3 regions of the Bacillus sp. es.036 genome follow, and region 3 is predicted to be linked to each of the others. Evidence: a T-box and tRNA genes for the amino acid it is inferred to sense, from the RefSeq annotation. Region 3 holds a T-box; the other regions hold tRNA genes.

Region 1 (2,196 bases), on a different contig from region 3:
GATAAGCTTGTTTCAATTGGTTTTTAAACCAAACAGGCAACGTAATCCCCTCCTTAAGTGATGACACATCTTAAATGTTGATGTACATTAGTTTATGAGAAACGGCTTGTATGTGTTCGAAAGAGAAAGGATGAAGAGCGTATGAACGAAAAGGAATTACAACAGCTAGTTGAAACGATCTCTGAGGAGTTTTTTGGACTCGCTTTTCGTCATAAGGCGATGTTCAATGCTCGATTAAAAACAACGGGCGGACGTTATATGCTCAGGTCTCATAATATCGAATTTAATCAAAAGCATTATGACGAGTTTGGTCAAGACGAACTCATTGGTATTATTAAACACGAGCTATGCCACTATCACCTTCACCTTCAGAAAAAAGGTTACAAACATCAGGATAAAGATTTTAAACGACTTCTTAAGGAAGTAGGTGGATCGCGATACTGTCAGGTAGTACCTGGGCAACGTAGAGTTGAGCCGTTTAAGCATTTTTATGAATGTGGAGAATGTAAGACGAAGTATAGTAGAAAAAGAAAGATGGACATAACACGGTACGTATGTGGAAAATGCAGAGGTAAATTAATTCAAATTAATTAAAAGTAGTTATTGACGACCTAGATTGTATGTGGTAAATTAATAAAGTCTCTTCGGAGAGCACGTCTTAATCAAACACATGACAGTTAATTAATTTTAAAAAACTGTTGACTTTGTTTGCAGGATGAGTTATTATATTAAATGTCGCCGATAACGGAGGCAACAACTTAAATGTTATTCCACAGTAGCTCAGTGGTAGAGCTATCGGCTGTTAACCGATCGGTCGTAGGTTCGAATCCTACCTGTGGAGCCAAACGGAGAAGTACCCAAGTGGCTGAAGGGGCGCCCCTGCTAAGGGTGTAGGTCGCGTGAGCGGCGCGAGGGTTCAAATCCCTCCTTCTCCGCCATTTTTATGGCCCGTTGGTCAAGTGGTTAAGACACCGCCCTTTCACGGCGGTATCACGGGTTCGAATCCCGTACGGGTCACCAACTTAATTCTTAAAAATGTTTTAACAACATGATATGTAATCAGTTATAAAGGTCTCGTGGTGTAGCGGTTAACATGCCTGCCTGTCACGCAGGAGATCGCGGGTTCGATTCCCGTCGAGACCGCCATTATTTCTAAAACTAATCTGATTATATAACTTGTTGGGCTATAGCCAAGCGGTAAGGCAACGGATTTTGATTCCGTCATGCGCTGGTTCGAATCCAGCTAGCCCAGCCATGTTGAGCCATTAGCTCAGTTGGTAGAGCATCTGACTTTTAATCAGAGGGTCGAAGGTTCGAGTCCTTCATGGCTCACCACTTATTTGCGGGTGTGGCGGAATTGGCAGACGCGCTAGACTTAGGATCTAGTGTCTTACGACGTGGGGGTTCAAGTCCCTTCACCCGCACCAATTTCTTTTATAAACGAACGTTTCATCAAGTTACGATGTGCGGTTGTGGCGGAATGGCAGACGCGCTAGCTTGAGGGGCTAGTGGGGGAAACCCCGTGGAGGTTCGAGTCCTCTCAACCGCACCAAATATAATATGCGCCCGTAGCTCAATTGGATAGAGCGTCTGACTACGGATCAGAAGGTTAGGGATTCGACTTCTCTCGGGCGCACCATATTACTTTTAAAAAATGTCGGGAAGTAGCTCAGCTTGGTAGAGCACTTGGTTTGGGACCAAGGGGTCGCAGGTTCAAATCCTGTCTTCCCGACCATCAATATCGCGGGTGTAGTTTAGTGGTAAAACCTCAGCCTTCCAAGCTGATGTCGTGGGTTCGATCCCCATCACCCGCTCCATTAAAGATGGGCCTGTAGCTCAGCTGGTTAGAGCGCACGCCTGATAAGCGTGAGGTCGGTGGTTCGAGTCCACTCAGGCCCACCATCTTTTCTTAAAAAACTTGTTGACACTGACAAACACATCATGGTATGATGGTTTGGTCGCTGAAAACGACAACGAAAGAAACGAATTGCTCTTTGAAAACTGAACGAAACGCCATGTAAGTAGTTGTTTCTACGGAAACAAAAATTGTTTTAAAAGCTAGATTAAGCTTTCTATCGGAGAGTTTGATCCTGGCTCAGGACGAACGCTGGCGGCGTGCCTAATACATGCAAGTCGAGCGAAGAGATGGGAGCTTGCTCCCTGATCTTAGCGGCGGACGGGTGAGTAACACGTGGG
Region 2 (2,196 bases), on a different contig from region 3:
CGCCCAAAGGTTCCCTCAGAATGGTTGGAAATCATTCGCAGAGTGTAAAGGCACAAGGGAGCTTGACTGCGAGACCTACAAGTCGAGCAGGGACGAAAGTCGGGCTTAGTGATCCGGTGGTTCCGCATGGAAGGGCCATCGCTCAACGGATAAAAGCTACCCTGGGGATAACAGGCTTATCTCCCCCAAGAGTCCACATCGACGGGGAGGTTTGGCACCTCGATGTCGGCTCATCGCATCCTGGGGCTGAAGTAGGTCCCAAGGGTTGGGCTGTTCGCCCATTAAAGCGGTACGCGAGCTGGGTTCAGAACGTCGTGAGACAGTTCGGTCCCTATCCGTCGCGGGCGCAGGAAATTTGAGAGGAGCTGTCCTTAGTACGAGAGGACCGGGATGGACACACCGCTGGTGTACCAGTTGTTCCGCCAGGAGCATAGCTGGGTAGCTACGTGTGGAAGGGATAAGTGCTGAAAGCATCTAAGCATGAAGCCCCCCTCGAGATGAGATTTCCCACAGCATTAAGCTGGTAAGATCCCTTAGAGATGATGAGGTAGATAGGTTCGGGGTGGAAGCGTGGCAACACGTGGAGCTGACGAATACTAATCGATCGAGGGCTTAACCTAAAACAAAAGTGATGTGAGCATGTCTCACTAAACTTGATATTATTGGAATACGTTGTGCGTGCTATCTAGTTTTCAAGGAATAAAATTTTTCTTGAAAAATATGATGAAATATAGTATGATATATTTTGTCGCTGGCAAATCACAAAATGTGAAAATTAGTCTGGTAATGATGGCGAAGAGGTCACACCCGTTCCCATGCCGAACACGGAAGTTAAGCTCTTCAGCGCCGATGGTAGTTGGGGGATCTCCCCCTGCAAGAGTAGGACGTTGCCAGACTGATATTATTCCACAGTAGCTCAGTGGTAGAGCTATCGGCTGTTAACCGATCGGTCGTAGGTTCGAATCCTACCTGTGGAGCCATGGAGAGCTGTCCGAGTGGCCGAAGGAGCACGATTGGAAATCGTGTAGACGGTCAACGCCGTCTCGAGGGTTCGAATCCCTCGCTCTCCGCCACTAGCCTACATAAATAGCAACAAAGGCCCGTTGGTCAAGCGGTTAAGACACCGCCCTTTCACGGCGGTAACACGGGTTCGAATCCCGTACGGGTCACCAATATATATCATTTCTACTTTGTGGAGGATTAGCTCAGCTGGGAGAGCATCTGCCTTACAAGCAGAGGGTCGGCGGTTCGAGCCCGTCATCCTCCACCATTCTCTAAGGTCCCGTGGTGTAGCGGTTAACATGCCTGCCTGTCACGCAGGAGATCGCGAGTTCGATTCTCGTCGGGACCGCCATTTATATTTTAATATTATCGCGGGGTGGAGCAACAAGCGATACTTCCTTGAAACAGCATCGAGTTGTTTCGACGGATACGCTTCGGAGCATAACCTTGTAGAGAAAGAAACAGTGCACAGCGTAATGAGCAGGTGCAGCATCATTTCATTCACATTATCGCGGGGTGGAGCAGTTCGGTAGCTCGTTGGGCTCATAACCCAAAGGTCGCAGGTTCAAATCCTGCCCCCGCAACCAATTAATTTTTTCTACGTCGGGTATTCATCGTTCCTAAAATTAGAATGTAGTCCTATTAAGGGCAACAATTAAATTTTTAAAAATGGCTCTGTAGCTCAGTCGGTAGAGCAGTGGACTGAAAATCCACGTGTCGGCGGTTCGATTCCGTCCGGAGCCACCATGTTGCCGGTCTAGCTCAATTGGTAGAGCAACTGACTTGTAATCAGTAGGTTGGGGGTTCAAGTCCTCTGGCCGGCACCATTTTCTCGAAATGAGATCAATTCCCATTGCACTTTCATAAGATATGTATTACAATGGTAATTGTCAATTTGGAGGGGTAGCGAAGTGGCTAAACGCGGCGGACTGTAAATCCGCTCCCTCAGGGTTCGGCGGTTCGAATCCGTCCCCCTCCACCATTTTTATAGGGGTATAGTTTAAAGGTAGAACAGAGGTCTCCAAAACCTCCGGTGTGGGTTCGAGTCCTACTACCCCTGCCAATTTAATTCTTTTATGGCGGTTGTGGCGAAGTGGTTAACGCACCGGATTGTGATTCCGGCATTCGTGGGTTCAATTCCCATCAGCCGCCCCATTTTTGGGCTATAGCCAAGCGGTAAGGCAACGGATTTTG
Region 3 (2,196 bases):
CCGTTTAACGTATGAAGGAATTCTGGCTTTCCATTCTTTTCACGACGGAAGCGAATGCCTGCACGACGCGCCTGGAAATCTTCAAAGTTACTACAAGAAGAGATTTCTCGATACGTGCCATAGCTTGGGATCCAAACTTCAATATCGTATTTCTTCGCTGCAGTAAAGCCAAGGTCAGCGGTACACATGCTCATAACGCGATACGGAAGTCCTAATAGTTGAAGTACTTTCTCTGCATGCCCAGTAAGCTTTTCAAGCTCGTCATAAGAATCTTCAGGCTTCACAAAACGGACAAGCTCTACTTTATTAAATTGGTGCTGACGAATCAGTCCACGAGTATCGCGCCCTGCAGAGCCAGCTTCAGAACGGAAGCAAGCACTGTATGCTGTATAAGCAAGTGGAAGATCTTCTCCGTCCATAATTTCATCACGATGGAAGTTTGTTACCGGTACTTCAGCTGTTGGAATTAAGAAGTAATCTTCTTCACGAATTTTAAAAGCATCCTCCTCAAATTTAGGAAGCTGACCAGTACCAGTCATGCTTTCACGGTTCACAAGGTATGGAGGAAGAATTTCTTCATAGCCATGCTCAGATTCATGTAGATCCATCATAAAGTTAATCAAAGAACGTTCTAGACGCGCTCCAGCACCTTTATAGAAAGCAAATCGGCTTCCGGTTACTTTTGCTGCACGTTCGAAGTTAATGATATTAAGATCGGTTGCAATATCCCAGTGAGGCTTTGCTTCAAAAGCAAAATCATTTTTCTCTCCCCATGTACGGATTTCGATGTTATCATCTTCCGTCTCACCTACAGGTACGCTATCATGAGGGATGTTTGGGATGTGAAGAAGAATTTGTTCAAGCTCTGTCTCAACAGTGCGAAGTTCTTCATCAATGGTTTTAATCTTATCGCCAACTTCACGCATTTCTTTAATAAGGTGATCGGCGTCTTTCTTCTCGCGTTTAAATACCGCCACGTTTTTAGAAGCTTCATTACGCTGTCCTTTTAACTGCTCTGTTTCAGCGATAAGCTCTCTTCTGCGCTGATCAAGCTCCTCAAAACGATCAAGACCGACTAGATCTTCCCCACGCTTTGATAGCTTTACTTTTACTTCTTCAAAATTTTTACGCAAATACTTTAAATCGATCATGCTTTTTCCTCCTTTATTAATGAATGATAAACGCGCTAAGGAAACCTATTTAGAGTGAAAGTAAGGTTTTTGAATACAAAAAAGCCCTCATCCCCTATAAAGGGACGAGAGCTACCCGCGTTGCCACCCTGATTGCAGACAATTGTCTGCCTCTTAACAGAATAACGGTCTGCTCCGAGAAAGCTTACTTCATTCAGCTTCCTACTCAGGGATGGATTCACAGGGTTCAATGATCGATTCACACCACACATCGACTCTCTTGGCATTGAACATCTATTACTATTTCCCGTCAACGTTTTCATTTATCATTCGTCATTTGCAGAAAAAGAATTCTCTTCTTCTTGGTACGTAATAATTTACACGAAAAGTTACTCCGTTGCAAGTCCTTCTTTCTTAAACTCCAAAACCATGTCAATAAACATCTGATGCATGCGATCATCGTCCGTTAGTTCTGGGTGAAAAGCACACGCGAGAAAACGTCCATGACGTGCGGCTACAATTTTTTCATTAAAGGTAGCAAGCACTTCAACATCTTCTCCAACTTCTTCAATATATGGAGCACGAATGAAGACACCAATAAAGTCTTCTTCTAGTCCTTTAATTGGTAACGGTGCTTCAAAACTTTCACGCTGTCGTCCGAAGGCATTTCTTTTAGACCTTACATCCATGACGCCAATATGAGATCCATCCACACCTTCAATATGCTTTGAAAGAAGGATTAATCCAGCACATGTGCCGAAAATAGGCTTCTCTGCTGCAAAAGCCTTAAGAGGCTCTAGAAATCCATACTGATCAATTAAACGACGCATTGTCGTACTTTCCCCACCAGGCAGCACGAGTCCATCTAAATCCTCAAGCTGTTCAACACGTTTTACGACAATGATTTCTGCTTCTTTTGTTTCTAGTGCTTTCACATGTTCTCTGATCGCACCTTGCAGTCCAAGGACCCCGACTTTCACCATACTGCTCTCGACTCCTTCTCTTTATCTAAGTAAGAACCCCACCTTACGTTACGCAGGTGGGGGATCAATGATTTTACCAGCCG

Evidence for each region. The T-box of region 3 lies ahead of serS (serine--tRNA ligase). A T-box ahead of a tRNA ligase gene usually reads a tRNA of that ligase, here a tRNA-Ser.
Region 1: it encodes a tRNA-Ser, which carries the amino acid that the T-box ahead of serS (serine--tRNA ligase) is inferred to sense. The anticodon was not compared.
Region 2: it encodes a tRNA-Ser, which carries the amino acid that the T-box ahead of serS (serine--tRNA ligase) is inferred to sense. The anticodon was not compared.

What each region holds. Positions count from the first base shown of each region.
Region 1 covers NZ_PDIZ01000003.1:126,926-129,121, forward strand. Annotated here, with positions in the region: gene cmpA (cortex morphogenetic protein CmpA) at 1-40, opposite strand, end outside; gene ATG70_RS19390 (SprT family protein) at 142-594, shown strand; tRNA gene ATG70_RS19395 (tRNA-Asn) at 770-844, shown strand; tRNA gene ATG70_RS19400 (tRNA-Ser) at 848-938, shown strand; tRNA gene ATG70_RS19405 (tRNA-Glu) at 946-1,020, shown strand; tRNA gene ATG70_RS19410 (tRNA-Asp) at 1,071-1,146, shown strand; tRNA gene ATG70_RS19415 (tRNA-Gln) at 1,181-1,255, shown strand; tRNA gene ATG70_RS19420 (tRNA-Lys) at 1,260-1,335, shown strand; tRNA gene ATG70_RS19425 (tRNA-Leu) at 1,343-1,427, shown strand; tRNA gene ATG70_RS19430 (tRNA-Leu) at 1,467-1,552, shown strand; tRNA gene ATG70_RS19435 (tRNA-Arg) at 1,563-1,639, shown strand; tRNA gene ATG70_RS19440 (tRNA-Pro) at 1,659-1,735, shown strand; tRNA gene ATG70_RS19445 (tRNA-Gly) at 1,744-1,817, shown strand; tRNA gene ATG70_RS19450 (tRNA-Ile) at 1,826-1,902, shown strand; rRNA gene ATG70_RS19455 (16S ribosomal RNA) at 2,073-2,196, shown strand, end outside.
Region 2 covers NZ_PDIZ01000003.1:383,962-386,157, forward strand. Annotated here, with positions in the region: rRNA gene ATG70_RS20690 (23S ribosomal RNA) at 1-620, shown strand, start outside; rRNA gene rrf (5S ribosomal RNA) at 780-896, shown strand; tRNA gene ATG70_RS20700 (tRNA-Asn) at 906-980, shown strand; tRNA gene ATG70_RS20705 (tRNA-Ser) at 982-1,073, shown strand; tRNA gene ATG70_RS20710 (tRNA-Glu) at 1,098-1,172, shown strand; tRNA gene ATG70_RS20715 (tRNA-Val) at 1,195-1,270, shown strand; tRNA gene ATG70_RS20720 (tRNA-Asp) at 1,279-1,354, shown strand; tRNA gene ATG70_RS20725 (tRNA-Met) at 1,513-1,589, shown strand; tRNA gene ATG70_RS20730 (tRNA-Phe) at 1,674-1,749, shown strand; tRNA gene ATG70_RS20735 (tRNA-Thr) at 1,754-1,829, shown strand; tRNA gene ATG70_RS20740 (tRNA-Tyr) at 1,900-1,984, shown strand; tRNA gene ATG70_RS20745 (tRNA-Trp) at 1,992-2,065, shown strand; tRNA gene ATG70_RS20750 (tRNA-His) at 2,082-2,157, shown strand; tRNA gene ATG70_RS20755 (tRNA-Gln) at 2,162-2,196, shown strand, end outside.
Region 3 covers NZ_PDIZ01000001.1:3,623,215-3,625,410, reverse strand. Annotated here, with positions in the region: gene serS (serine--tRNA ligase) at 1-1,151, opposite strand, end outside; T-box leader at 1,249-1,453, opposite strand; gene pdxT (pyridoxal 5'-phosphate synthase glutaminase subunit PdxT) at 1,520-2,113, opposite strand; gene pdxS (pyridoxal 5'-phosphate synthase lyase subunit PdxS) at 2,187-2,196, opposite strand, start outside.